One region of the Micromonospora sp. WMMD956 genome, then DNA from elsewhere that is predicted to be linked to it. Evidence: riboswitches for the same ligand, from Rfam matches in the RefSeq annotation. Region 1 holds a riboswitch; each other region holds the start of a gene.
The links. Region 1 has a riboswitch for cobalamin ahead of metE (5-methyltetrahydropteroyltriglutamate--homocysteine S-methyltransferase). Riboswitches for the same ligand answer to the same signal wherever they lie in the genome.
Positions count from the first base shown of each region.

Region 1 (6,941 bases):
GGAAGCTGTCCGGCGCGGCCCGAACGCTCGGACCGACCGTCTACACGATCTCCATGGCGGGACCCGAGGAGGCGGCGAACGCGGTCCGCAACGCTCCGGCGGTGGGCGCCTTCAAGGTGAAGGTCGGCGGCCCCGGCGACATCGCAGCCCTCGAAGCTATCCGGGCGGTCACCCCGCTGCCGGTCCGCATCGACGCCAACGAGGCGTGGGACCTCGACACCGCCCGCGCGCTCACCCCCCACCTGCGGCGGCTCGGCATCCAGTTGATCGAGCAGCCGTTCCCGGTGACCGCGATCGACGACTACCACCGCTACCGGGAGGTGCCCGACCGGCTGCCGGTCTTCCTCGACGAGGGATGCACCGACGAGGCGAGCGTCCATGCCGCCCGGTCGTACGCCGACGGTTTCGTCGTGAAGCTGTGCAAGGCCGGCGGGATCCGCGGCGCCCGGCGGGTGATGCAGGCCGGCCGGCGGGCCGGGCTCGGCACCATGATCAGCTGCATGTGCGAGTCGGAGCTGGCCATCAGCCAGGCCGCGCAGCTCGCACCGCTGGCCGACCACATCGACCTAGACGGCCACCTGTACCTGCGGGAGCCACCCTTCCGGGGCCTCGGTCTGGAGAACGGTCGGATCGTCCTGGGCGACGCACCCGGACTGGGCGTCGTGCCGTCGTGAGGAACTTTCCCGGTCATCGATACGACATGTCGACAGGACGCGGGGCGCCGCGCGATGGGAGGCCACGGTGAGCTGGTACGAGGATCTGTCCCTGTGGTCCGGCTTCTCGGACGTGCTCTTCTCCGCCGAGCGGGCCCGGCACGCCGCCGACCTGGTGACCACCTCGCCGCTGTTGGCGTTCCCGCCGGAAAGCCGCGTGCTCGATCAGGGCTGTGGCGTCGGCTTCTTCGCGGTGCCGCTGGCGCGTCAGGGCCACCGGGTGACCGGCGTGGACCTCCACCGCGAGCTGCTCGACCGGGCCGAAGCCGAGGCGGCCGGGACCGGGCCCGGGGCGTCGTTCGTCCGCGCGGACGTACGCGAGTACGTGTCGCCGGACGCGTTCGACGTCGTGGTGAACATGTACACGTCCTTCGGGTACTTCGACGAGCACGACGACAACCTCCAAGTCCTGCGCAACGCGTACCGCTGCCTGGTGCCCGGGGGAACGCTGATCGTCGACCTGTTGAGCAAGGAGGTCTACGCCTCCTGGGTGGGGCCCCCGAAGATCGTCGACGTGCCCGGCGGCATGGTGGTCATGCGCGACACGATCCTCGACGACTGGACCCGGTACCGCACCGACTGGACGCTGGTCCGCGGCGACCGCGCCGAGCACACCTCGCTCACCTGCTGGGTCTACAGCGCCGCGGAGCTGACGGACATGGTCGCGCAGGCCGGGTTCGAAAAGGTCGAGTGCTTCGGCGACTTCGATGGCGGGCCGTACGACGGCGGGGCCACCCGGCTGATCGTCCGGGGAACCAAGGCGTGACCGGCATCCGCCGGTTCACCCGGGTGCAACTCGCGCTGCTCGGCAGCGGCTTCCTCGTCAACCTGATCAACTTCTCGGTGTACCCGTACCTGGCGGTCCTGCTCCGCGACCGGATGAACCTGGGCATGGACCAGGTGGGTGTCATCCTCGGGCTAGCCACGTTCGTGCAGTTCGCCGGCGGGCTGCCGGGCGCGGCCCTCGCCGAGCGGCTCGGCCTCCAACGGTGCCTGCTCGCCGCGATGGTGCTGCAGACGCTCGGCTCGCTGGGCTTCCTCGCCGGCGGCGCCTGGCCGGCGCTGACGATCGCCGCGCTGTTCCTGCGCTCGGCGGCCTCGGCGGTCTACTCGCCCAGCGTGCGGGGCTACACGGTGCTCGGCGCGACCCCGGACGAGCGGCCACGGCTGGTCTCCGCGAGCTACGCCACGGGCAACGTCGGCATCGCGCTCGGGCCGGTGGCGGGCGCGCTGTTCATCCACGACCCGACCGTGATGTTCGCCGTCGCCACCGTGCTGCACCTGGCGATGACGATCGGGCACGCATTCCTGCCCCGGGAACGACGAGCCGACCACGAGGTGGTCGAGCCGCTGCGCCGCGCCCTGCACGGGATCGCGGTGCTGCCGTTCGCCGTGACCGCCCTGACCCTCTACCTGCACATGCACTTCTACCAGTATCTGTCGTCGTACGCCGAGGGCCGGGTGCCGGCCGTGTTCTACGGGTCGGCCATGATGGCGTACTCGCTGCTCCTGGCCGTGATCCAGCCGCTGATCTCCCAGCGGGTCGAGCGGATGCGGTACCCGCACGCGATGGCCCTCGGCTTCGGCGGCCTGGCCGTCGGCATGCTCGCCTTCACCGGAGGCAACGAGATCGCGGTCGCCGCCGGCGTCCTCGCCATCGGCGCGGGCAACTCTGTGATCTTCCTCAAGAACACCCTCGAAGCGCTCGCCCGCACCGACAGATCCCCCACGGTCGTCTTCGGCCAGCAGCGGCTCGCCGAAGGCGCCGGCGCGTTCCTCAGCGGCGTCGCGGGCGGGGGCCTCTACCAGCTGTTCGAGTCCGCCGGGAACCTCGCCGGCTTCTGGCTGGCCATCGCCGCCCAGTGCCTGCTGCTGCCACCGGTCGTGATCCTCGCGGACCGGATGCTCCGCCGCCCCACACCCGAACCGACAGGGGTGTCATGAACCCGGCAGAAGCGATCACCACCGCCCACACCGTCGCCGAGCGGCTCCGCGCGGACGCCGTCGAGCGGGACCACGCCAACCAACCCCCGCACGCCGAGATCGAACTGCTGCGTGACAGCGGCCTGCTCGCCCTCGACCCCGACGACCACCCCACCACACACGCCGTGACCCGGATCGTGGCGGCCACCGACCCGTCGATCGGTCACCTCCTCGGTTACCACTACCTGCACCTGTGGCGGGCCACGCTCTACGACAACGCCGAGCTGGCGACCTCGCTACGCCAGGAGGCCGCCACCGGCCGGGTGTTCGTAGCCGCGGTCAGCAACCCACGCGACACCATCACGGCCACCACGACCAGCGACGGACTCCGCGTCTCGGGCCGCGGCGCGTTCGCCACCGGCTGCGCCGTCGCCGACCGCCTGCTCGTCAGCGCGATCCGCGACGATCACACGGCACGTCTCGTCGTCGTCATGCACGGCAGCTGCAGTGGAGTCTCGCACCCTCCGGACTGGGACAATCTGGGCCAACGCCTGACGGCGAGTGGAAGCGTCGCCTTCGACGACGTCCGGGTCAGCCAGGGCGACGTGCTGGGCACCTTCCCGGCCGACGAAGACGAGTCCAGCCCCCGCCACCTACGCCTGTCCCTGGTGTCGCTGGCCTTCCAGGCAGTCCTCACGCAGGTCCTCGTCGGCATCACTGCCGGCGCGATCAACGAGGCCGCCAGATACACCCGCGAGCGTTCGCGCCCCTGGCCCGCGAGCGGACTCGGGCAAGCCGTCGACGATCCCCACGTGCTGACGGGCTACGGGGAGCTCACCGCAGCCCTGGACGCGGCGCACCTCCTGGCCGACCACGCGACCCGCGCCCTCACCGAGGCCGACGCCCGCGGCCCCGCCCTGACCCCGACCGAACGCGGCCGGACGGCACTGACCGTCTCCGCCGCGAAGGTCGCGTCCAGCCGACTGGCCACGGAGGCGACGAGCAGGATCTTCGAGTTCACCGGCGCGCGCGCGACCGCCCGCGCCACCGGCCTCGACCGGTTCTGGCGCGACGCCCGCACGCTCACCCTGCACGATCCTGTCGCATACAAGGCCCGGGAACTCGGCGACCACCTTCTCACCGGGCGGTATCCACGCATGACGGCACACAGCTGACCGACCCCCGGCATCCGGCGGTGGTCCGACAGAGAAGACCGCGGTGAGGAGCCTGTCGACGCGGGTCGTTCAGATCCGGTCACCGGTGTGGTCCGCGTGGGCACTCAAGGCAGGGGAGTCGACCACGACCGCGAGCGGCTGAGGGGTGACTCCGTCACGCCTCTCGACCCCTGACAGCTGGCCGGGCCGTATCCGAGCCGGCCAGTACCCGGGTGAGACGCTCACACATGCTGTCGGTGGAGTCGCCTTCGGCGACGATCGCCTCGATCCGCGCCAGCCGGGCCCGGGCCTGACGCACCTCGTGCTCCAGCCGGGTGGCGCGGGCAGCCGTCGCGCCTACCTGCCGTCGGCAGGCGTCGAGGCGTTCGAAGTCCTCCGGGCGAATCGCCACCCATTCGCTGCCGTCCACGAGCACGGCCACCCTGTCGATCCTACTGCCCATTCGTCACCTTCCCGTCGGACAGCTCGAGGCTGCTGCCGCGATGTCTCTGTGTCTCGAAGGGGGACGCGCCAACGCCGATCGCTTCTGGACACCTAGGATAGACAGCAGTGCTGGTTCGCTGTGACGCTCAAGCGTCGCGGCGTCGTAAGAGGGAACCCGGTGCGAGACCGGGACTGCCCCGCAGCGGTGAGTGGGAACGACCGCCGTCATCAAGCACTGGACCGCGAGGTCTGGGAAGCGACGGCCATTAGGCGACCGGACAGGTCATGCCCACGAGTCCGAAGACCTGCCCGCACCGCGTACGCCGGCCGGCGTGCGCCGCTGACGGTCTCTCGGGAAGGCCGGGGCGGAAGCCGGTGCGCCCCTGCGCCTCTTCCCTCCCGCCCTCGCGTGAGTCCTCGGACGCTTCGAGGGAAGGACCCATGAGCACCACATTCGGTCAGAGCACCGTGCTCGGTTATCCACGTATCGGTGGTAACCGTGAACTGAAGAAGGCCGTGGAGGCCTACTGGGCGGGCCGCATCGACGCCGCGGAGTTGGAGAGCACCTCGGTCGCGCTGCGCGCCGGGGTCTGGCGGACGCTGCGCGACGCCCGCCTGGACGCGATCCCGTCGAACACGTTCTCCTACTACGATCACGTCCTCGACACGGCGGTGGCCGTCGGCGCGGTCCCACGACGCTTCGCCCGACTCGGCCTGTCAGGGCTCGACACCTACTTCGCCATGGCCCGCGGCGTCGACGCCGAACCGGCGCTGGAACTGACGAAGTGGTTCGACACGAACTATCACTACCTGGTCCCGGAGATCGGACCCGACACCGTCTTCGCCGCGAACCCCGACAAGGCGTTGCGTGAGTACGGAGAAGCCCGCGCACTGGGTATCGAGAGCCGACCGGTGCTGGTCGGGCCCGCCACGTTCCTGCTGCTGGCCAAGACCTCCACACCAGGCGTCGAGTCATTCGATCGGATGGCCGAACTCGTCGACGTGTACGCCGACGTTCTCCGTGCCCTCGCCGCCGCCGGTGTCACGTGGGTTCAGCTGGACGAACCCGCCTACGTGGCCGACCGCACCACGGCCGAGATCGAGGCGCTACACGATGCCTACATGCGGTTGTGCTCCGTGCGGCAGCGGCCGAGGATCTTCGTCGCCACCTACTTCGGGGAACTCGGTGACGCGCTGCCCGCGCTGCTGGACACGCCGGTCGAGGCGCTCGGCCTGGACCTCGTTGCCGGGCCCGGCAACCTGCGACGTCTCGCCGGAGCCGGCCCACTGCACGGCAAGACGATCGTCGCCGGGCTCGTCGACGGTCGCAACGTCTGGCGCACCGACCTTCGGGCGGCGATAACGACCGGTGCCGCGGTCACCGGGCTCGCCGACCACGTCGCCGTGTCCACCTCCTGCTCCCTGCTGCACACGCCGGTGGACCTCGCCGCCGAGACCACGCTCGATCCGCAGCTGCGACGGCGGTTGGCCTTCGCCCGGCAGAAGGTCGACGAGGTCGTCCTGCTCGGCCGCGCCCTGCGCGACGGCACGACGCCGCTGCCTGAACCGCTACCACCCGCCCCGAAAGCGTGGCGCGACGACACCGTGCGGGGCAGGCTCGCCGCGCTGCGCCCAGGCGACAGGCAACGGGGCGACCACCGGCGGCGGGCGGCGGTCCAGCAGGCCCGGTTGCACCTGCCGCCGCTGCCCACCACGACCATCGGCTCGTTCCCGCAGACCGCCGAGCTGCGTGCGGCCCGCGCCGCACACCGGTCCGGCCGGCTCGACGACTCCGGCTACGTCCAGCGGATGCGCGCCGAGGTCGAGCATGTCATCCGGCTCCAGGAGCGGCTGGGCCTCGACGTACTCGTGCACGGCGAGCCGGAGCGCAACGACATGGTCCAATACTTCGGTGAGCAGTTGACCGGTTTCGCCACGACCGAGCACGGCTGGGTGCAGTCGTACGGCTCCCGCTGCGTCCGCCCGCCGGTCATCTACGGCGATGTGGCCCGCAGGGCTCCCATGACGGTCGCCTGGTCCTCCTACGCGCAATCGCTGACCGACCGGCCGGTCAAGGGCATGCTCACCGGACCGGTGACGATCCTCGCCTGGTCGTTCGTGCGCGACGACCAGCCGATCAACGTCACCGCCGACCAGATCGCCCTCGCCCTGCGTGACGAGTGCCGCGACCTTCAGGCGGCCGGCATCCGGGTGATCCAGGTCGACGAGCCGGCCCTGCGGGAAACCCTGCCCCTGCGCGCGGCGGACCAGGATGCCTACCTGGACTGGGCGGTAGGCGCGTTCCGCCTGGCCACCAGCGGTGTCGCCGACGACATCCAGATCCACACCCATCTGTGCTACTCCGAGTTCGGTGAGATCATCGCCGCCATCGACGCCCTCGACGCCGACGTCACCAGCATCGAGGCGTCCCGCTCGAGGATGGAGGTCCTCGGCGACCTAGCCGCGGCCGGCTACCACCGCGGAGTCGGGCCAGGCGTGTGGGACATTCACTCGCCCCGGGTCCCGCCACGTGACGAGGTCGTCGAGGCGCTTCGCCGGGCCTTGGCGGTGGTGCCGGCCGAGCGGCTGTGGGTCAACCCCGACTGCGGCCTGAAGACCCGCAGCTATCCCGAGGTCGAGGCGTCTCTGGCGCACCTCGCCGCCGCCGCCGTCGAGCTTCGCGGCAGGTGAGCGCAGGCCGGGCGGG
Region 1 is NZ_JARUBI010000005.1:3,529,435-3,536,375, forward strand. It holds gene O7628_RS16225 (enolase C-terminal domain-like protein) at 1-674, shown strand, start outside; gene O7628_RS16230 (class I SAM-dependent methyltransferase) at 742-1,479, shown strand; gene O7628_RS16235 (MFS transporter) at 1,476-2,657, shown strand; gene O7628_RS16240 (acyl-CoA dehydrogenase family protein) at 2,654-3,811, shown strand; gene O7628_RS16245 (hypothetical protein) at 3,966-4,232, opposite strand; cobalamin riboswitch at 4,348-4,562, shown strand; gene metE (5-methyltetrahydropteroyltriglutamate--homocysteine S-methyltransferase) at 4,676-6,925, shown strand.

Region 2 (6,941 bases), 640 kb from region 1:
GGGCGCAGATCGGGGCGGTTCTCGGCCTGCGCCGCCGGCCGGCGGTCGTCCGGGCCACCAACAGCGCGCGGGCCCTCGTCACCGGACGGCACCGCCGGGACTGACCCCAGCCGGCGCGCGGGGCGCGGCGGGGCCCGGGCTCAGGGCAGCCGGGCCTCCAGGACCCCGTCGACCACCCGGGTCGGCAGGATCTGCTGGTCGTTACCGGACGGCCCGTGCATGACCTCGCCACCGTTGAGCCGGAACGCGCTTCCGTGCCACGGGCAGACGACGCAGGCGTGCCCGTCGATCTCGGTGACGTCGCCCTCGCCGAGCGGGCCGCTCTGGTGCGGGCAGCGCTCCAGCATCACCGTGACCTCGTCGCCGTGCCGGTAGAGGATCACCGAGACGTCGTCGACCTCGCGGGTGACCAGCTTCCGTTGCGGCAGGTTGGCCATGTCCGCCAGCGGGTGCCAGCCCTCGCCGATCCGGTGCAGCTCGGAGATGCTCTGGTTGACCTGCGCCCCCTGCTTGTACGCGAGGTGCCCGCCGAGGTACGCCCCCGCGCTCGCCGCGCCCAGCCCGAGGTACGCCAGCGCCCGCCCCGTGCCGTGCCGCCCGCGCAGCCGGGCCGCCAGCGAACCCGCGTACAGGGTGAGGCCGACCGCGTTGGCGGCGGCGTGCACCAGTCCGACGCGGCGCTGCTCCCGGGAGAGGGCCGCCCAGTCGTTGAGGCCGGCGATCGCCGCGGGGAGGGCGCTGACGGTGCCCAGCCCGACCAGGGCGGTGGCCGCCCGGCGTTGGCCGGGCATCAGGTCGAGCACGGCCGCGCTGATCCAGGAGCCGACCGGCACCTGCACCAGTGCCGGGTGCAGCGGATGACCGATGAAGACGCCGTGCAGCAGGTCACGCACCCGCTGCGGGCGCAGGGTGGCCTGGACGACGCGTTGCAGCCGGTCACCGGTCCGGTCCAGCGTCGAGGCCTGTTCGAGTTTCGTCAAGAGTGCCCGCATTCCGTCCGACTTCCCGGCAGAAGCGGTCGCAAACCGGGCAGCCGCAGCGGGTCTCCAACGTACGCGGGTCCGCGCGTACGCCGGACGGGGCCGGCTACAGCCAGGGGCCACTGCGGCAGATGAACTGGGTGGTCCCGCTGTACTGGGTGGCGCTGCCGTCGAAGTAGCTGTAGCTGGCCCGTACGGGGTGGCCGAGGTTGCTGGCCGGGCAGGTGGCGAAGAGGGTCGACCCGGCGGTCGTGAAGGTGCCGACGCTGCCGGAGTACCAGGTGACGGTCCACGTCGTCGTGCCGGTGCTGCTGGCGTCGCAGTAGAACTGCGACGCGCCGGACTCGCAGAAGGGTGCCGGGGCGGCGGCGAGGGCCGGGGTGGCGGCGGCGGCCAGACCCAGGGTGGCGAGGACGGATGCGGCCAGGACCTTGACGGTGGTACGCATGGAACTCCTCCCGACGTAGCTAAGCGATGACTCAGGGCGACGTCAGCCTAGCCGCCGCATAGACGTACCTGAATTAGCTGTTCGGTCGGTCAGCCGACCGTCGCGCCCAGCGGTCGTGGTGCAGCGCCTCGGCGAGGGGTCGGCCCCGCCGCCACCCGTGCCGCTCCAGGTCGGGCACGGTCTCCAGGTGCGTCACCGGCCCGACGCAGAGCCAGGCCACCGGCCGGATGCCGGCCGGCACGCCCAGCAGCTCGGCGAGGAACGGCTCCCGGTAGAAGGAGACCCACCCGACGCCCAGCCCCTCGGCGGTGGCGGCGAGCCAGAGGTTCTGGATGGCCAGGCAGACCGAGTAGAGGCCGGCGTCGGCGATGGCGTGCCGACCGAGCACGGCCGGGCCGCCGCGCTGCGGGTCGTAGGTGACGACGACCGACAGCGTCGACTCCAGCACCCCGTCGATCTTGATACGCGCGAACCGTTCGGCCGCCGCGCCGTCCAGGGTGGCGGCGAAGGCGGCCCGCTCGGCCTGCACGTGCCGGTGGAACCGGCGGCGGACGGCGGGATCCCGGACCAGGACGAAGTCCCACGGCTGCGAGTAGCCGACGCTGGGCGCCGCGTGCGCGGCGACGAGGATCCGGTGCAGGGCGTCGGCCGGCACCGGCTCCCCGGTGAACTGGGCCCGGACGTCCCGGCGGCGGCGGATGGCGTCGTAGAGTTCCACAGGCAGGCTCCCGCTGCGCTCGGCCCACCTCGACGGGTGGGCGGTCGACGCGAGGCCGGTCTTCGGACTCCCGGATCGACGCCTGCCCGTCCGCCTTCCCAGCCGCACGGCCAGTGGCTGCGCTCCTCGCGCGTGGACGGTGGCTCCCCGGTCACCGCGGCGGGCCCGTGCCGGATTCACACCGGCTTCCCGATTCTCCCCGCGCAGGCGGGGCACCTCGCATGATCGTGCCGCCGGCGATGCTAACCCGCGTCAGCGGCGCAGCGTCCGGCCGGGCAGCTCCCCGTACGTGGCGAGATAGCGGGCGGCGAAGCGGCGCGGGTCGGCGAATCCCCAGCGGGCGGCGACCACGGCCACGGAGACGCCGTCGCCGGGCACGGCCCGGGTCAGTTCCTGGCGGGCCAGATCGAGCCGCACCCGGCGCAGGTAGGCCAGCGGGGTCGTGCCGAGCTGACTGCGGAACGCGAGCTGCACCGCGCGGGGGGTGGTGGCGGCGGCGCGGGCGATGTCGACGAGACCGATGTCGGTCCCGGCGGCCGATTCGATGAAGGCGATCGCCCGGCGCAGGGTCCCCTGGTGGGCGTCGGTCCGGTCGCATGACCGGTCCGCCACGACGGCGTTGCTGGGGAACGCGGCGAGCGTGGCCGCGGCGAGCAGGCGGCCGAGGCCGCCGAGCACGAGCGGGGACGCGCCCGGCGCGCCACCGGCGGCGATGACGGACTCCGCGTACCGGACGGTCCGCCGCCACCGCCACTGGGCATCGGCGCAGACCGGCCGGAAGCTGGCGAACCGCAGGGGGGCCAGCGGGCGGTCCGGGTCGACGCGGGCGACCTGGTCGAACAGCGAGAGGTCCAGCAGGACGGAGGTCACGTCCACGTCGCTGGACCACGAGGAGCCGGGCAGGTCGGGCTGGTAGAGCACGCCGACCTCGCCGGGCCCGATCAGCTCGTCGACCCCGTCGCACCGGTGCCCGAAGCACCCCCGGCGGGGGGCGGCGAGCAGGACGTACCCGAGCGGTTCCGCCTGCACCCGCAGGTCCAGGGAGATGCTGATGTCGTCGATGCAGAACGCGCCGGTGCTCCACCGGTCGTGGCGCAGCGGAAGCCCGGTCGGCACCGCGGCCAGTCGCACGCTGCGGCCGTACGAGGTCTCGAAGACGTGCGCCGCCTCGGCCGGATCGCTGGTCGAGAACCGGGTGAGCACCGGCGGGCCATTATTACTGCAAGTCACTTATCCACATCCCTCAGTCACGAGGGAGCCTAGCCACCCGGCGCGGGCGGGCCGCGCAACGGCACGCCGGGGCGGTTCCTCCCCCGCCGGCGACCGGCGCGGCCGACGGGCCGGGGTTCGCGCCGTCCGTCAGCCCCGCAGGGTCTGGCTGGGCGGCTGCCCGTAGGCCCGGCGGTACTCGGTGGCGAACCGGCCCAGGTGGGCGAAGCCCCACCGCGCGGCGGCGGCGGCCACGGTGAGGCCCGCGCCGGGCTCGGCGGCCTGGAGGTCGCTGTGCACCCGTTCCAGGCGCACCCGTCGCAGGTAGCGCGTCGGCGTGGTGTCGAGGTACTTCCGGAAGGCATGCTGGAGCGCCCGCGCGCCCAGCCCGGCCGCGACCGCCACGTCGGTCAGGGTCAGCGCCTGGTCCGCGTACTGCTCGATGTAGGCGACCGCGCGACGGACCGCGGCCGGCGCGACGGCCCCCGCGCCGCGCGTCGGCGCCTCGGTCATCGTCGTGTTGGGGAACGTGGCCAGCGCGACGGCCACCAGCAGGCCCGTCGCCTCCGCCTGCACCAGGGCGTTCGTCCCGAACGCGGCGCCCGGCAGCGCCACCTGGGTGAGATAGCGCGTGGTGTTGCGCCAGAGCTGCGCGGCGGACGGGGACACCGGCAGCAGCCCCTGGAACCGCAGGTCGACCGGCGCGAGCCCGCACCGCTCCTGCGCCACCCGCCGCACGTCGGCGAGGGGCAGCTCCACCGCGACGACCTCCATGTCGCGGTGCAGGATCGCCCTGGTCCGCCGGGGCGGCACCAGCAGCAGGCCGCCCGCGCCGGCCATCACCTCCCCGGCCCCGACGTCGACCCCCCAGCCACCGGAGAGCACCTCCGCCACCCCGACGACGTCCCGGGTGGACACGTCGTTGTCCGCGTTCATCGGATAGCGCACCCGGGCGACGCTGGTCGCGCCGAACCGCGCGTGGGCGGCCCGGAAGATTCCCCCCGCGCGACGGTCGAATGCGCGTAGCCGGTGTTCCGGATAGGCCGCCAGCAGCCAGCGGTGCGCCTCGTCCGGGTCGTCCGTGACGAGCCGCGACCACGACCCCGGCGGGTCGGCGGGCGCCTCGTCGCCGCAGTCGACCTGCTTGCTCGCCGAGGGCCCCGCCCTGGTTCCTCCTGTCACGACCTCTCCCCGCATCGCCGACCGGCGTCTCTCGCCTCACCCGCACCCCGGGCGCGACGCGTACGGCGCGAATTCGCTTCACCACTGTCCGCGACCCTCCAGCGGGCATTGTGTCCGTCGACGGCAGACGAGAGAAGTGGCCACGGAGCGGGCTGTCCGCCGCGCGAAGCCGATGTACGAAGTACGAACACGCGGCCGTCCGCCCGGATCCCGTCCACGCTGGTGCGTCGCCGCCCGGGCAGGGCATGCTGTCCCGATGGGGGTACGGGTCGAGCACGCCGCCGCGGTGACCACGGTGATCCTGGACCGGCCGGCGTCCCGCAACGCCGTCGACGGTCCCACCGCCCGGGCCCTGGCCGACGCGTTCCGCGCCTTCGAGGCCGACCCGGCGGCGGCGGTGGCCGTGCTGTGGGGGGCCGGCGGCACGTTCTGCGCCGGGGCGGACCTCAAGGCGATCGGCACGCCGAGCGGCAACCGGGTCGAGCCGGACGGCGACGGACCGATGGGCCCGACCCGGCTGCGGCTGTCCAAGCCGGTGATCGCCGCGATCTCCGGCTACGCCGTGGCCGGCGGGCTGGAGCTGGCGCTCTGGTGCGACCTACGGGTCGCCGAGTCCGACGCGGTGCTCGGGGTGTTCTGCCGGCGCTGGGGCGTGCCGCTGGTCGACGGCGGCACCGTCCGGCTGCCGAGGCTGGTCGGCGAGAGCCGGGCGATGGATCTGATCCTCACGGGCCGACCGGTGCCGGCCGAGGAGGCGTACGCGATGGGGTTGGTGAACCGGCTGGTCGCGCCGGGTGCGGCCCGCGCGGAGGCCGAGCGGCTCGCCGCCGAGATCGCCCGGCACCCGCAGGCGTGCCTGCGCAACGACCGGGCGGCCGTGCTGGCCGGCGCGAACCTGCCCGAGCGGGAGGCCCTCGCGGTGGAGCTGGCCTACGGCGCGGCGTCCCTCGCGGCCGACGCGACGGCGGGGGCGGCCCGGTTCGCGGCCGGCGCGGGCCGCCACGGCGCGCCCGCCTGAGGGCCGGCCGGCTACGCCAGGTCGCGCAGGGCGGTCTCGATGGCGCGGTGGAACGTCGGGTACGCGTAGATCATGTGCCGGAGCCGGGCCAGCGGCACCTCGGCGTGCACCGCCACCACCAGGCCCGACAGCACCTCGCCGCCGGCCGGGCCGGCCGAGGTGGCCCCGACCAGCACCCCCCGGTCGGCGTCCGCCACCAGCTTGACGAACCCGTCGCCCCGGTGGATCCAGCCCCGGGTGGACGAGTCGAGCCGGCTCACCCCGACCTGCACGTTGATGCCCCGCTCGCGGGCCTGGCGCTCGGTGAGCCCGACCGCGCCGATCTCGGGGTCCGTGAAGGTGACCCGGGGCAGCGCCCGGTAGTCGGCGTGCGGCACCCCGCCGGCGATCCCGGCGCCCTCCGTGCGCGCCACGCCGCCGACCGCGCTGGCGCTGCCGCTGGCGTCCGCGCCGGCCTGCGCCCGCCGGACGTGGTCGAGCACGTCGGCGACCACGATGGCCGCCTGGTACATGGCGATGTGGGTGAACGCGCCCTCCCCGGTCAGGTCGCCGACGCCCCAGATCCCGACGGCGGCGCGCATCCGGTCGTCCACGGCGAGGAACCGCTGGCCCGGGTCGAGGCCGACGGTGTCGAGGCCCAGCTCGTCGAGGTGCGCCCGGCGGCCGGTGACCACGAGCAGCCGCTCGGCGGTGAACTCGGCCCCGCCCGCCGCCCGCAGCGTGAACGCCCGCCCGTCGTGGTCGACCCGCTCCGCGCGTACGTCGGTGGCGATCCGCACCCCGTCGGCGCGCAGGGCGGCGGCGGCCACCTCGGAGGACTCGGGCTCCTCGACGGCGAGCACCCGGCCCGACGCCTCCAGCACGGTCACCTCGACGCCGAACCGGGCGAAGACCTGGGCCAGCTCCAGCCCGATCGCGCCGCCGCCGAGCACCAGCAGGCTGCCCGGCAGCTCCTCGACCTCGATGGCCTGCTGGTTCGTCCAGTACGGCGTATCGGCCAGCCCGGGCAGCGGCGGCACGAAGGGCCGGGTGCCGGTGCCGAGCACGATGCCGTGCCGGGCCTGGAAGACCCGGTCGCCGACGCGGACCCGGCCGGGGCCGTCGAGCGCCCCGCTGCCCCGCACGAACCGGCCGCCCTTGCCGGTGAACCGCTCCACCGCGACCCGGTCGTCCCAGGTGTCGGTGGCCTCCTCACGGATGCGCTTCGCCACCGGGGCCCAGTCGGGGCGGACGTCGGCCTCGCCCGCGAACTCGGCGACCCGCCGGGCCTCGGCGACCGCGTTCGCCGCCCGGATCATCATCTTGCTCGGGATGCACCCCCAGTAGGGGCACTCGCCGCCGACCAGCCGCCGCTCGACGCCGACGACGCTCAGGCCCGCCTCGGCG
Region 2 is NZ_JARUBI010000005.1:2,887,740-2,894,680, reverse strand. It holds gene O7628_RS13365 (LysM domain-containing protein) at 1-104, shown strand, start outside; gene O7628_RS13360 (Rieske 2Fe-2S domain-containing protein) at 141-992, opposite strand; gene O7628_RS13355 (hypothetical protein) at 1,087-1,428, opposite strand; gene bluB (5,6-dimethylbenzimidazole synthase) at 1,502-2,146, opposite strand; cobalamin riboswitch at 2,182-2,381, opposite strand; gene O7628_RS13345 (helix-turn-helix domain-containing protein) at 2,399-3,349, opposite strand; gene O7628_RS13340 (AraC family transcriptional regulator) at 3,506-4,537, opposite strand; gene O7628_RS13335 (crotonase/enoyl-CoA hydratase family protein) at 4,794-5,555, shown strand; gene O7628_RS13330 (NAD(P)/FAD-dependent oxidoreductase) at 5,567-6,941, opposite strand, start outside.
Region 2: another riboswitch for cobalamin. It lies ahead of bluB (5,6-dimethylbenzimidazole synthase); the one in region 1 lies ahead of metE (5-methyltetrahydropteroyltriglutamate--homocysteine S-methyltransferase).

Region 3 (6,941 bases), 2.7 Mb from region 1:
ACGTTCCTCGCCGCCGGCACCGCGTCGGCCGGCGGGGAGCGGGCCGCCGCCGCGGCCCGGCGCGCGTCGCTGCTCGCCGCCTGGCGGGAGCCGCGCACGCTGCTCATCGGCCTGCTGGTGCTGGTGATGGCGTTCACCGAGGGCAGCGCCAACGACTGGCTGGCCGTGGCGTTCGTCGACGGGTACGGGCTCAGCGAGGCGGCCGGCGCCGCCGTGTTCGGGGTGTTCGTGGTCGGCATGACCATCGGGCGCACCGCCGGAACGGTGGCGATCGACCGCTGGGGCCGGGTGCCCGTGCTGTTGGGCACCATCCTGCTCGCCGCGGCGGGCGCCGGCCTCGCGGTGCTGGCCGGCGACGGGCCGGTGGCGATCCTCGGCGTGGCGCTGTGGGGGCTGGGCGCGTCGCTCGGTTTCCCGGTGGGGCTCAGCGCCGCCGCCGACGAGGAGGACCGGGCGCCGGCCCGGGTCAGCGTCGTCGGCGTGATCGGCTACACGGCCTTCCTCGGCGGCCCGCCGCTGCTCGGCCTGCTCGGCGACCAGGTGGGCACGCTGCGGGCGCTGCTGTTGGTGCCGCTGCTCCTGGTGCCCGCCCTCGCCCTGGTCCCGGTGCTCCGGCCGCCGGCCGGCACGCGCAGCCGCCCGGCCTAGCCCCGACCGCCCGGCCTAGCCCCGACCGCCGGGACGACGTCCCGGCCACCGCCCGCCGCCGGTCACGGGCTCAGCCGTCGGAGCAGCTCGCTCCTCAGCCGCCCCTCATTACGCAAGGTGACTTAGGCGGCCGTCGTCGGGGCCGGAAGGCACCCACCCGTCGGGGCGCTTTGCTCTGCACCCACATACGCAGTGCTTGCGCAGCGTGACCGCGTCGGTGCGTGGTCATTCATTCGCGACTGGCTATTCGACCAGCTCGACCGAGATGCTGCGTCGGTGGGTGCAGAGCAAAGGGCCGAGTGTGAGTGGGAGGGGCGAACTGGTGGTGACCGACGGTCAGGCGGGCGCACGGGCGCGAACGCCCCGTGCGGCGGTTGCGCAGAGTGGTCAGGGGGTGGTGGGCTTCGGGGTGCGTTGGCGGTCCGGGTCGGGGTGGGGGTCCGGGCGCAGCCAGACGCGCAGCGGCCCGATCCGCCGGAAACCCGCCTCCTCGGCCGGCGGCAGGCCGCCCCCGGACTCGTAGCCGACCAGCGGCCGGTCCGGGCAGGCGGCCACGACGCCCCGCCACACCCGGGCGAGATCGCCGTCGGCGGCGAAGACGTTGGAGACCCCGACCGCCGGGCCTCCGTCGGTCAGCACGGCGCCTGCGGTGACCGCGCCGTCGGCCGCGTGCCGGGCGAGGATCGTGACCCGCGGGTCGGCCAGCAGCGCCGGCCGGCGCAGGACCTCGCTGCCGTGCGCGGCGGACCAGTCGGCCAGCCCTCGCGCCGACGTGACCGGGCTCAGTGCCGTCGGGCCGGCCCCGGGCGGCACGACGAGCGGCACCACGAGCGGCGCGCTGGGCGGTGTGGCGGGCGGGCGGTGGATCCACTCGGCTGCGAAGAGCACCCGGAAGCCGTGCGGGGCGAGGTCCAGGTCGGCGAAGCTGTCCTTCACCGACGCGCCGGGGCCGGCGTCGATCCGGGCCAGCAGCCGGGCGGCGTCCACGCCGGGGCGCAGGGTCACCGCGTCCGGATACCACTGCGGGGAACGGCGGGGCACCGACCAGGCGTCCGCGTCGCGCGCCCCCGCGAGGCCGTGGGCCCGGCCGACCACGTCGCACCAGTCGGCGTTGTCCCGGGCCGCCACCGCCCGCCACGCCGCCACCGGGCGAGTGTACGGGGAGGCGAGCCGGGTCAGCTTCCTCACATCCCGCGTCCAGCAGGCTGCCAGGCGGGGATGCTCCACTGGAGGGCACGCCGAGGAGAGGAGCCGGGCATGGGCTGGTTCAGCCGCCGCCGACCTGTCGCCGACGGGATCCCGACGAAGCTCGACCGCGAGGCGACGCCGGACGACCTGGCCGCCCTGGAGGCGTTCGTCCGCAGCCGCCGGGGCGTGGAGTTCTACCTGGAGCCGGAGACCACCGCGACCGACACCACCGTGATGGCGATAGCCCACGACGGGGAGTGGATCCGGCGGCGGACCGGGTCGCCGCGGGCCGCCGCGAAGATCGCCCAGCGGCACGCCGTTCCGTTGTACGAGGCCGCGCGGACCGGGTACCCGGAGCGGATGCGGGCCTGGAACCGGGCGCACCCGGAGCGCCGGGCGCGCTGACCCCGGGCGCCGCCGGCCCGCCGCACCGAGTCGCTCAGCGCACGTGCGCGGCGATGGCGCGGGCACAGTCGAGCGACTCGGTGCGGGCGGTGTCGACCTCGACGTCGTAGCGGACCCCCTCGTGCACGGTCTCGGCCTGCGTCGCCGCCATCCCGATCACCCGGTCGCCCCGGGCGATCTCCCGCGCCGCCGCGACCGCCGGGGGACACCGCACGCCGGCCCACAGCACCTCGACGTCGGCCAGGTAGCCGCCGAGCCGCTCCTGGGAGGCGCCGCCACCGAGGAAGACCTCGTCCAGGATGATCCGCGCCCCGGCGTCCGCCATCGCGGCGATGCCGACCAGCCAGGCGTGCTGCACGGCGAGGAAGTCCCCGCCGACGTCGACCTCGCCGTGCGGGCCGAAGCTCAGCCCGGCGGGGCTGCCCAGCAGGGCCGGCGGCAGCCGGGCGATCAGGTCGTCCACGCCGAAACTGATCCACGGGTGCGGCAGGATGCGCTGGAGGCACCGGACGATCGCGGACTTGCCCGAGCTGGAGCCGCCGTTGAGCACGATGACCTGCGTCGCCACTGATCGGATTCCCTTCGGGCAAGTCCCGTCCCGCGCCGGCGGGCGATGATCGGAATCAGCCTAGCCAGCCCGCGGGCAGGCGGCGGGGAAATGCGCGCGGAACGAACCGCATCCATCGGCGTACGACATTTGCTTTCGCCGCATCCGATTCCCGATGCAATTGTCAGGCATCGATGTAGTTGGGGGGGTGGGGTGGCCGGGAGCCCGGCGTTGACCGGCGGCGGTCGGGTGTGGCAGCATTCGCGGCCTGACGGCAGTGAAGGAAGCCGGTGCGATTCCGGCGCGGTCCCGCCACTGTCACCGGGGAGCGATCCCCCCTCGTGAGTCACGGCCGTGCGTCTGCGGTTGGAAGGCCGGGGGAGAGCGTCGATCCGGAAGCCAGGATACTTCGGCCGTCGGAGCGACCCCAGGGCGTGGACACCCGAGGAGGACCCGATGACGCACGGCGTCTCGCACATCGACGTACACCGTCGCCGCCTGCTGGCGCGCGGCAGCCTGCCCGCGCCCCGTCGCCGCACCTGAGCCCGCGCCCCGGGTGCCGCGCCGCGCTGCGCCCCCGGCGCCCCGGCCCGCGCCGGTGAGCCGGCCGCAGGCCCGCCGTACCCGCTGAACCCGCGCCCACGCCTGCCCGCAGGCGGCCTGCCCGCCGCCCCGTGCGTCACTCTCCGGAGCCCTCCGTGCGCATCCTGCTGCTGTCCACCGCCGACACCGACCTGCTCGCCGCCCGGGCCAGCGGCGTCGGCTATCGGCTGGCCAACCCCGCCCGGGTCGCCGCCGACGCCGTGCCGGCGCTGCTCGACGGCGTCGACCTCGCCGTCGTACGGCTGCTCGGGGGCCGGCAGGCGTGGCCGGACGGCCTCGCGGCCGTGCTCGACTCCGGGGTGCCGACGGTCGTCCTCGGCGGCGAGGCGGTGCCCGACGCGGAGCTGATGGCCGCGTCCACCGTGGCCTCAGGGGTGGCCACCGGGGCCCTGGCGTACCTGATCGAGGGCGGGCCGGGCAACCTCGCCGAGCTGGCCCGGTTCCTCTCCGACACGGTGCTGCTCACCGGCGAGGGCTTCGCCCCGCCCGCGCCCACCCCCGGGCACGGCGTCCACGGCGAGCGGCCCGTCAAGCCCGAGCGGCCGACGGTCGGGATCGTCTTCTACCGGGCGCACGCCCTCGCCGGGAACACCGCCTTCGTCGACGCCCTCGCCGACGCCGTCGACGCCGCCGGGGCGAACCCCCTGCCGGTCTTCTGCGGCTCGCTGCGCGGGCTGGCTCCCGGCGACGGTCCGCTGGAGCTGTTCGCCCGCTGCGACGCCCTCGTCGTCACCGTGCTGGCCGCGGGCGGGACGGTGGCCGCCGACGCCTCCGGCGGGGGCGACGACGACGCCTGGGACGTCGGCGCGCTCGCCGCCCTCGACGTGCCGATCGTGCAGGCGCTCTGCCTCACCAGCACCCGCGACCAGTGGGCCGGCAGCGACGCCGGGCTGTCCCCGCTGGACGCCGCCATGCAGGTGGCCATCCCCGAGTTCGACGGCCGGATCGTCACCGTGCCGTTCTCGTTCAAGCGGATCGACGCCGACGGGCTGTCGGTCTACGAGCCCGACCCCGAGCGGGCCGCCCGGGTCGCCGGGATCGCCGCGCGCCAGGCCCGGCTGCGGCACGTGCCCCACGCCGAGAAGCGGCTGGCGATCGTGCTCAGCTCCTACCCGACGAAGCACTCCCGGGTCGGCAACGCCGTCGGCCTGGACACCCCCGCCTCGGCGGTGCGGCTGCTCGCCGCGCTCGCCGCCGCCGGCTACCACCTCGGCGACCGGCCGGTGCCCGACGACGGGGACGCGCTCATCCACGCCCTGATCGCCGCCGGCGGTCACGACGTGGAGTGGCTCACCCCCGAGCAGCTCGCCGCCGCCGACGCCCGGGTGCCGCAGGCAAGCTACCGGCGCTGGTTCGAGGCGGTCCCGGCCGCGCTGCGGGAGCGGATCCGCGAGCACTGGGGCGAGCCGCCCGGCGAGCTGTACGTCGACGACGGGCACGTCGTGCTCGCCGGCCTGCGGCTGGGCAACGTGCTGCTGGCGATCCAGCCGCCGCGCGGTTTCGGCGAGAATCCGATCGCCATCTACCACGACCCCGACCTGCCGCCCAGCCACCACTACCTCGCCGCGTACCGCTGGCTGGCCGCGCCCGAGGCGGACGGCGGGTTCGGCGCGGACGCCGTGGTGCACCTCGGCAAGCACGGCACCCTGGAGTGGCTGCCCGGCAAGGGCCTCGGCCTGGCCGCCGACTGCGCCCCCGACGCCGTCCTCGGCGACCTGCCGCTGGTGTACCCGTTCATCGTCAACGACCCCGGCGAGGGCACCCAGGCCAAGCGCCGCGCCCACGCCGTCGTCGTCGACCACCTCGTGCCGCCGATGGCCCGCGCCGAGACGTACGGCGACCTGGCGAAGCTCGAACAGCTCCTCGACGAGTACGCCACCGTGCAGGCCCTCGACCCGGCGAAGGTGCCGACGGTGCGGGCGCAGATCTGGGACCTGGTGCGCGCCGCCGAGCTGCACCACGACCTGCACACCGCCGACATGCCCGCCGCCGACGACTTCGACGACTTCGTGCTGCACCTCGACGGGTACCTGTGCGAGGTCAAGGACGTGCAGATCCGCGACGGCCTGCACGTCCTCGGCGGCGCGCCCACCGGCGAGGCGCGGGTCAACCTGGTCCTCGCCGTGCTGCGCGCCCCCCAGGTGTGGGGCGGGGTGCGCGCCCTGCCCGGCCTGCGCCAGGCGCTCGCCGCCGCGTACGGCCTCGACGAGGCCGCCCTGCTCGCCGAGCCGGGACGGCGCATCGCCGTGCCGAAGGAGCTGACCGACGTGGCCGACGGCCCCGCCGGCACCGCCGCCGACGCCGTCGACCTGATCGAGGGGCTGGCCCGGCGGCTCGTCGTCGCCATGGAGACCCTCGGCTGGGCCGCCGACGCCGACGCGAACACCAGCGCCAGCACCGGCACCGGCATCGACGCCGACGCCAGCGCCGACCGGGTCGACGCCGTCGTCGCGGAGGTCACCGGCCGGGCGATCCCCGACGCCGCCGACGTGCTGCGCTTCGCCGCCCGCGAGGTGGTGCCGCGGCTGGCGCGCACCACCGACGAGGTCGGCCGGGTGCTCGGCGCGCTCGACGGCCGGTTCGTGCCGCCCGGCCCGTCCGGCTCGCCCACCCGGGGCCTGGTCAACGTGCTGCCCACCGGCCGCAACTTCTACTCCGTCGACCCGAAGGCGATCCCCAGCCGCAACGCCTGGGACGTCGGCGTGGCCCTCGCGGACTCGCTGCTGGCCCGGCACCTCGCCGACACCGGCGCCTACCCCCGCTCGGTGGGGCTCACCGTCTGGGGCACCAGCGCCATGCGCACCCAGGGCGACGACGTCGCCGAGGTGCTCGCCCTGCTCGGCTGCCGTCCCACCTGGGACGACCGGTCCCGTCGGGTCACCGGCGTCGAGGTGGTGCCGCTCGCCGAGCTGGGCCGGCCCCGCGTCGACGTCACCGTCCGCATCTCGGGGTTCTTCCGCGACGCGTTCCCGCACGTCGTCGCGCTGATCGACGACGCGGTGCGCCGGGTCGCCGCCCTCGACGAGCCGGCGCGGGACAACTACGTCGCCGCGCACGCCGCCGCCGACCTCGCCGAGCACGGCGACGAGCGCCGGGCCACCGCCCGCGTCTTCGGCTCCAAACCGGGGGCGTACGGGGCGGGGCTGCTGCCGCTGATCGACGCCCGCAACTGGCGCAGCGACGCCGACCTCGCCGAGGTGTACGCCGTCTGGGGCGGCTACGCGTACGGCCCCGGCCTGGACGGGCGGGAGGCCCGCGCCGACATGGAACGGTCCTTCGCCCGCATCGCCGTGGCGGTGAAGAACCAGGACACCCGCGAGCACGACATCGTCGACTCCGACGACTACTTCCAGTACCACGGCGGGATGGTGGCGATGGTGCGCCACCTCACCGGCGTCGCCCCCGCCGCGTACGTGGGGGACTCGGCGATGCCGCACGACGTGCGCACCCGCACCCTCGGCGAGGAGACCCGGCGGGTGTTCCGGGCCCGCGTGGTGAACCCGAAGTGGATCGCCGCGATGCGCCGGCACGGCTACAAGGGCGCGTTCGA
Region 3 is NZ_JARUBI010000005.1:6,219,631-6,226,571, forward strand. It holds gene O7628_RS27150 (MFS transporter) at 1-648, shown strand, start outside; gene O7628_RS27155 (hypothetical protein) at 1,036-1,794, opposite strand; gene O7628_RS27160 (hypothetical protein) at 1,906-2,241, shown strand; gene cpt (chloramphenicol phosphotransferase CPT) at 2,276-2,809, opposite strand; cobalamin riboswitch at 3,069-3,198, shown strand; gene cobN (cobaltochelatase subunit CobN) at 3,487-6,941, shown strand, end outside.
Region 3: another riboswitch for cobalamin. It lies ahead of cobN (cobaltochelatase subunit CobN); the one in region 1 lies ahead of metE (5-methyltetrahydropteroyltriglutamate--homocysteine S-methyltransferase).

Region 4 (6,941 bases), 3.7 Mb from region 1:
GATGCCGAGCGTGGCCAGCCGCCGGTCGGCCACGTGCTGGAGATACTCGCGCATGTCGGCCAGCGACAGCCCGGACACCCCCTGCTCCAGCAGGTCGGCGGCGAACTGCACCTCGCACTCCACGGCCTCGGTCAGCATCAGCCGCACCTGCCGCGCCAGCTCCGCGTCGAACAGCTCCGGCTCCTCGGCGCGCACGGTGTCCACCACGTCGAAGGCGAACGCCATGTGCATCGACTCGTCGCGGAACACCCAGTTGGTGCCGGAGGCCAGCCCGTGCAGCAGCCCCCGGGAACGCAGGAAGTACACGTAGGCGAACGCGCCGTAGAAGAACAGCCCCTCGATGCAGGCGGCGAAGCAGATGAGGTTGAGCAGGAACGCCCGCCGGTCGTCCCGCGTCCGCAGCTCCCGCAGCGCGTGGATCGAGTTGATCCACTTGTAGCAGAACTCGGCCTTGCGGGCGATCGACGGGATGTTCTCCACCGCCGCGAACGCGGCGAACCGTTCCCGCTCGTCGGGCACGTAGGTGTCCAGCAGGTTCAGGTAGAACTGGACGTGCACCGCCTCCTCGAACAACTGCCGGGACAGGTAGAGCCGGCCCTCCGGGGAGTTGACGTGCTGGTAGAGGTTGAGCACGAGGTTGTTGGCGACGATGGTGTCGCCGGTGGCGAAGAACGCGACCAGCCGGGACACCAGGTGCTGCTCCGCCGGGGAGAGCCGGGCGAGGTCGGCGAGGTCGGAGTGCAGGTCGACCTCCTCGACGGTCCAGGTGTTCCTGATCGCGTCCTTGAACCGGTCGAAGAACCGCGGGTAGCGCATCGGCCGCAGGGTCAGGTCCATCCCGGGGTCGAGCAGCAGGGACCGCTCGCCGGCGGGGTGGGATTCGGAAACGGTGGTCACTGGCACGCCTCGCAGCTCTCGGGGTTCTCCAGGGAGCAGGCCAGCGCCTCGTCGGCGCTCACCGCGACGACCGGCCCGGTGGCCGGGGCGACCGCGACGGTGGCCTGCTGGATCCGGGTCGCGGGACGCGACCGCAGGTAGTAGGTGGTCTTCAGCCCGGACTTCCAGGCGTACAGGTACATCGAGGAGAGCTTGCCGATGGTCGGCGCGCTCAGGAACAGGTTGAGCGACTGCGACTGGTCGACGTACGGGGCGCGGGCGGCGGCCAGGTCGATCAGCGCACGCTGCGGCAGCTCCCACGCCGTGCGGAACAGGCTCCGCACCGCCTCGGGCAGCTCGGTGACGCCCTGCACCGAGCCCTCGTCGCGCTTGATCCGCTCGCGGACCGCCGGGGTCCACAGCCCGCGCTCCTTCAGCTCACGGACCAGGTACGTGTTGACCTGGAGGAACTCGCCGGACATGGTCTCGCGCTTGAACAGGTTGGACACCTGCGGCTCGATGCACTCGTAGCAGCCGGCGATCGAGGCGATGGTGGCGGTCGGCGCGATCGCGACCAGCAGCGAGTTGCGCAGGCCGTGCGCGGCGATCCGCGCGCGCAGCGCGGCCCACCGCGCCGTCTGGGTGACCCGCGCGCCCCACAGGTCCGGGTGCAGCTCGCCGCGGGCGGCCCGGGTCTGGGCGTACGCCGGGTGCGGGCCGAACCGTTCGGCGAGCCCGGCGGAGGTCTCCAGGGCGGTCAGCAGGATCTCCTCCTGCACCCGGGTCGACAGCTCGCGGGCCTCGGGCGAGTCGAACGGCAGGCGCAGGATGAACAGCGCGTCCTGCCAGCCCATCAGCCCGAGCCCGACCGGCCGCCAGCGCGGGTTCGACGCCGCCGCCTGCGCCGCCGGGTAGTAGTTGATGTCGATGACCCGGTCGAGGAACACCACCGCCGTGCGGACCGTCGCGCGCAGCCGGTCCCAGTCGACGCCGTCGGCCCCGACGTGCGCGCCCAGGTTGACCGAGCCGAGGTTGCACACGGCCGTCTCGGCGTCGTCGTTGACCTCCAGGATCTCGGTGCACAGGTTCGACAGGTGGATCACGTTGCCCGGCTCGCCGGTCTGGTTGGACAGCCGGTTGGACGCGTCCTTGAACGTCATCCACCCGTTGCCGGTCTGCGCGAGCGTGCGCATCATCCGCCCGTACAGGTCTCGGGCCTTCACGGTGCGGACGGCCTTCTTCTCCGCCGCCCGGTACGCGGAGTCGAACGCCTCGCCGTAGAGGTCGGGCAGCTCGGGGGCGTCGGACGGGTCGATCAGCGACCAGTCGCCGTCGGCCTCGACCCGGCGCATGAACTCGTCCGGGATCCAGTTGGCCAGGTTCAGGTTGTGGGTGCGCCGGGACTCCTCGCCGGTGTTGTCCCGCAGCTCCAGGAACTCCTCGACGTCCGGGTGCCACGGTTCCAGGTAGACGCAGGCCGCGCCCTTGCGCCGGCCGCCCTGGTTGACCGCCGCCACCCCGGCGTCGAGGGTCTTGAGGAACGGCACGATCCCGTTCGACCTGCCGTTGGTGCCCCGGATCAGCGCGCCGCGGCCCCGCACCCGCGACCAGGAGATGCCGATGCCGCCGGAGAACTTCGACAGCTTCGCGACCTGGTGGTAGCGCTCGTAGATCGAGTCGAGTTCGTCGCGCGGCGAGTCGACCAGGAAGCACGACGACATCTGGGTGTGCCGGGTGCCGGAGTTGAACAGCGTCGGCGAGCTGGGCAGGTACGCCAGGCTGGACATCAGCCGGTAGAAGGCGACCGCCTCCCCCGGCGTCTGCGACAGGCCGCAGGCCACCCGCAGCAGCCAGTACTGCGGCGTCTCCACCACCAGCCGGGTCTGCGGGTGCCGCAGCAGGTAGCGGTCGGCGACGGTGCGCAGGCCGAAGTACTCGAACCGCAGGTCACCGGCCGGGTCGACGGCGTCGTCCAGCTCGCGGGCGTGGGCGGCCACGAACGCGGCCGTGTCGTCGCCGATCAGGCCGAGGCCGTGGGCGTACCGGATGGACTGGCTGAAGCTGTCCACCTGCTGCCCGCGGACCTCCTCGGCCACGTACGCGGCCAGCAGCCGCGCCGCCAGCTTCGAGTACTGCGGCTCCTCGCCGATCAGCTCCGCCGCCGTCTGGATCGACAGCTTGTCCAGCTCGGCGGTGGTCGCCCCGTCGTACAGGCCGCTGATCGTCCTCGTCGCCACCCGCAACGGATCGACCTCGTCCAGGTCGGCGACCCAGCGCTGCACCGCCTCGACGATCTTGTTGACGTCCACCGGCTCGGTGTCGCCGTCCCGCTTCCGGACCTGCATGACGTGCCGGCGTTGCCCCGGCCCCGCCAGCTCCCGCGTCGCGCCCATGTTCGCCCTCCTCAAGCCCGTGCCCGAGGTCGAGGGCGCGCGGGAGGACGCCGCCGGGCACCCGCGACGGCGCGCTTCGCCGCCGCTGCCCGGCTGATGGCGTCGGCCGTCCCACGCGGCCTTCGACCGCCGCACGCGACGCGTGCGGCACGCTGGCAGGTCTTCGGACTCGCGGGCGTCGTGCTCGGTGCCTACTGGCCGTCGCTTCCCAGGCCCGGCCGGACCCAGTGCTTCGTTGACGGCGGTCGTTCCCACTCACCGCTGCGGGGCAGCCCCGGATTCGCACCGGGTTCCCTCTTGCCTCGACCACCGTGGAGCGGCGGCCGAACCAGCTACGGGTGACACCATATATGGGCGCAAGGCGAAGATGGCAACACCAGATGATGTGTCGGGCGAGTCGCCGCGCAGCGTGACCCCACCACCGCGACGGGTGAGCGGAACGCCGGAACCGCGGGCGGCCGGCAGGGCGAGATGCAGTCGGATGACAGACGCCGCGCGCCGCCGGCCGCACGAGACTGACCGGCGAGCCGTCGCGGCGGGGCCCGCCCCGGCTCGTCACCATCCCGACCCCTCGACCGAGAGGACCACCCATGTCCGAGGAGAACAAGCGGATCGTCCGCGACTACTTCCAGGAGCTCGACCGCGGCCGGACGACCCCGCTGCACCTGTGCACCGACGACTACCGGTTCCACCCGGCCGGGCTGCCGCCGATGGACCGGCAGGGGGTGAAGGAGTTCGGTGACGCGTTCTTCGCCGGCATGCCCGACCTGCGCCACCCCCTCGTCGAGCTGATCGCCGACGGGGACCTCGTGGCGCTGCGCTGCCGGTACGAGGGCACCCACGACGGGGAGCTCATGGGCGTGCCCGCCAGCGGGCGGCGGGTCTCGGCGGTCGGCATCGGCGTCATGCGCGTCGAGGCCGGCAAGATCGCGGAGTTCTGGGTGTCGCCCGACCGGCTGACCATCATGCAGCAGATCGGCGCCCTCCCGTCGTAGCCGGACCCCAGCCGCCGGGGCGGCGCGCAGTTCGCCCGCCCCGGCGGCGGTGCGGCCCGAACGCCACCGGGCCGCCGCGCGCGTCGCGGTGACCGACGAGCGGCGGCGGCCGATCTCGGCACCGAGCTAATGGCACAGGCCGGTGCCGACCTCGTTGAAGGTCTGGCCGGCGACGGGCACGAATCGCCAGCGGTACTCGCCGGGGAACAGGGTCAGGCGGAGTACGCCGTGGACGGAGCCGTTGCGGACCTCGCTGTTGGGGGCGACAGTCGGGAAGTCCGGTTGGAGTGACCGGCCGCCGGTGCCGACGATGAACTGCCGTACGCCCCGGTCCGGGTCGGCGGCACCGGTCGGCTTTTGTGGGGCGAAGCGTTCGTACTGATGGTTGTGGGCGTTGAGCAGGAGCTCCACTCCGGCGTCGTAGAGGGCCTGGAACAGGGGCCGGTAGGCGGCGTTGCCGCGGCCGCCGGAGGCGAACAGCGGCTGGTGCCAGTAGGCGACCGTGCACCGTGCCGGGCTGTTGGCCAGGTCGGCGCGCAGCCACTGTTCCTGTGGTGATCCGGCGTGGCAGCCGCCCACCTGGGCGCAGTTGCCGTTCAGGACGACCACGTGCCACTGGCCGCCGGCCAGGTCGTAGGAGTACCAGCCCTTGTCCGGTGGTCCGGCGGCGGCTCCGAAGTAGCCGAAGTAGCCGGCGGCGTTGGGGGTGAGGTACTCGTGGTTGCCCGCGGCGGGGCGGGTGCGTGCCTTGTGTCGTCCCCAGCTGGGGGCGTAGCAGGCGGCGTACTCCTCGGGGGCGCCCTTCTCGTAGGCGGTGTCACCGATCGCGGCGATGACGCCGACTTCGGCGTCGAGGACCCGGGCGGTCTGCTCGTCGCGGTCGGAGCGGCAGTCGGCGATGTCTCCGGCAGCGAGGAGCACGGTGTCGTCGGTGCCGGGTACCCCCGTGTAGACGAGCAGCGCGGGGCCGGCCTTGTTGTTCTCGCGGCTGTGGTAGTACGCGCCGTCGGTGTTGGTGGAGAAGATGCCGAAGCTGACCACCCCGTCGCCCCGGATCGCGTCGGTGACGTTGATGTCGTGGACGGTGTCGGGCTTCACCCGCTCGATCGCCGCGAGCGAGGGGCCGGTCGGCGCCGGGCGGTTGGCGTAGGTCAGCGCGGTCTCCGACCACGAGCTGCCCACCAGGAACACGTGGCCGCCGTCGCTGCTGCCCGCGTTGCTGGTGTCCAGGGTCTGCATCCGTAGCACGGCGTGCAGGACCGGCTCGGTAAGACCGGTGACCGCGAAGGTCAGATAGGAGATCCGGTCCGGGCTGCCGGCGACGGCGAGCTGCCGTTGACTGTTGTAGTTGGTGTTCGGGGAGCTGGCGTTGGCGTAGGTGTCCCGAGTGGCGGGATAGACGTGGGTGGTGACCGCCAGGGCGGGGGGCGGTGCCACCAGGGTCGCCGCCAGCACGACGGCCGCGAGCGCCAGTGCGCGGAAGCATCTCATGAGTCATTGCAGCGCGACCGGCGTCAATCTGTCGTCAACGGCTGACACGGCGCAGTGCAGAGCGGCGGCCGGATCGGGGAGTCGAATGACAGATGTGACTCCCCCGGCCACCGCACAGCATTGGTGCGGCAACCATCCGAACGGGCGACAGGAGCCTTCACGCCATGCAGACGATCCTCATCACCGGTGCCTCCTCCGGATACGGGCGGGAGACCGCCCGGCACTTCCTTGCGCAGGGGTGGAACGTCATCGCCACCATGCGGACGCCGCGCGCGGACGGCCTGCCCGAGTCGGACCGGCTCCGCGTCCTGGAGCTCGATGTGACCAGGCCCGACACGATCACCGCCGCGTTCGCCGCGGCGGGGCCCGTCGACGCCCTGGTCAACAACGCCGGCGTCGGGCTGATCGGCGTCTTCGAGGGCACGCCCATGGCCCGGGTCCGGGAGATCTTCGAGACCAACACCTTCGGGGTGATGGCGACCACCCAGGCGGTGCTGCCGCAGTTCCGCGAGCGCGGGTCCGGGGTGGTGGTCAACGTGACCTCCAGCGTGGTGCTCGGCCACATGCCGCTCTCGGCCGTCTACAAGGCCAGCAAGATGGCCATCGAGGGGTTCACCGCGTCCCTCGCCCTGGAGCTCGCCGAGTTCGGCGTGCGGGCCAGGACCGTCGAGCCGGGGGCCTGCCTGACGACGAACTTCGCCGCCGGGGCGACGAACAACATCGACCTCACCGCCTCGCTGGAGGGACTGGTCCCGGCGCCCTACGAGCCCTTCGCGAAGAGGACGCTCGGCGGCTTCGTCAACCAGGACCTGTTCACCCGGGAGAGCGACGTCGCCGAGACGGTGTGGCGGGCCGTCCACGACACCACCGGCCAGCTGCGCTTCCCCGCCGGCCCCGACGCCCTCTGGCTCGACCAGGCGAGGTGATCGACCGGACCGCGCCGTGCGGCGCGGTCCGGCGGTCCGGCCCCGCGCGTGCGCGGCCGGACCGCCGCCCCACATCGTCACAAACACGTCAGCCGGCGTTCCTAACGTCATTCCCGGCAGCCGTGCCGACCGAGTGATTGGACCGCCCTGTGACCTGCCTGGCCAACGACAACGACACCCGCATCCGTGAGCTGCTCGCCGCGCACGGCACGCCGCTGACCCGGTTCGTCCACGGCCTGACCAACAGCAACCGGCAGACC
Region 4 is NZ_JARUBI010000005.1:7,254,485-7,261,425, forward strand. It holds gene O7628_RS31425 (ribonucleotide-diphosphate reductase subunit beta) at 1-837, opposite strand, end outside; gene O7628_RS31430 (ribonucleoside-diphosphate reductase subunit alpha) at 894-3,269, opposite strand; cobalamin riboswitch at 3,406-3,617, opposite strand; gene O7628_RS31435 (ester cyclase) at 3,860-4,264, shown strand; gene O7628_RS31440 (DNRLRE domain-containing protein) at 4,391-5,755, opposite strand; gene O7628_RS31445 (SDR family oxidoreductase) at 5,920-6,681, shown strand; gene O7628_RS31450 (sigma-70 family RNA polymerase sigma factor) at 6,831-6,941, shown strand, end outside.
Region 4: another riboswitch for cobalamin. It lies ahead of O7628_RS31430 (ribonucleoside-diphosphate reductase subunit alpha); the one in region 1 lies ahead of metE (5-methyltetrahydropteroyltriglutamate--homocysteine S-methyltransferase).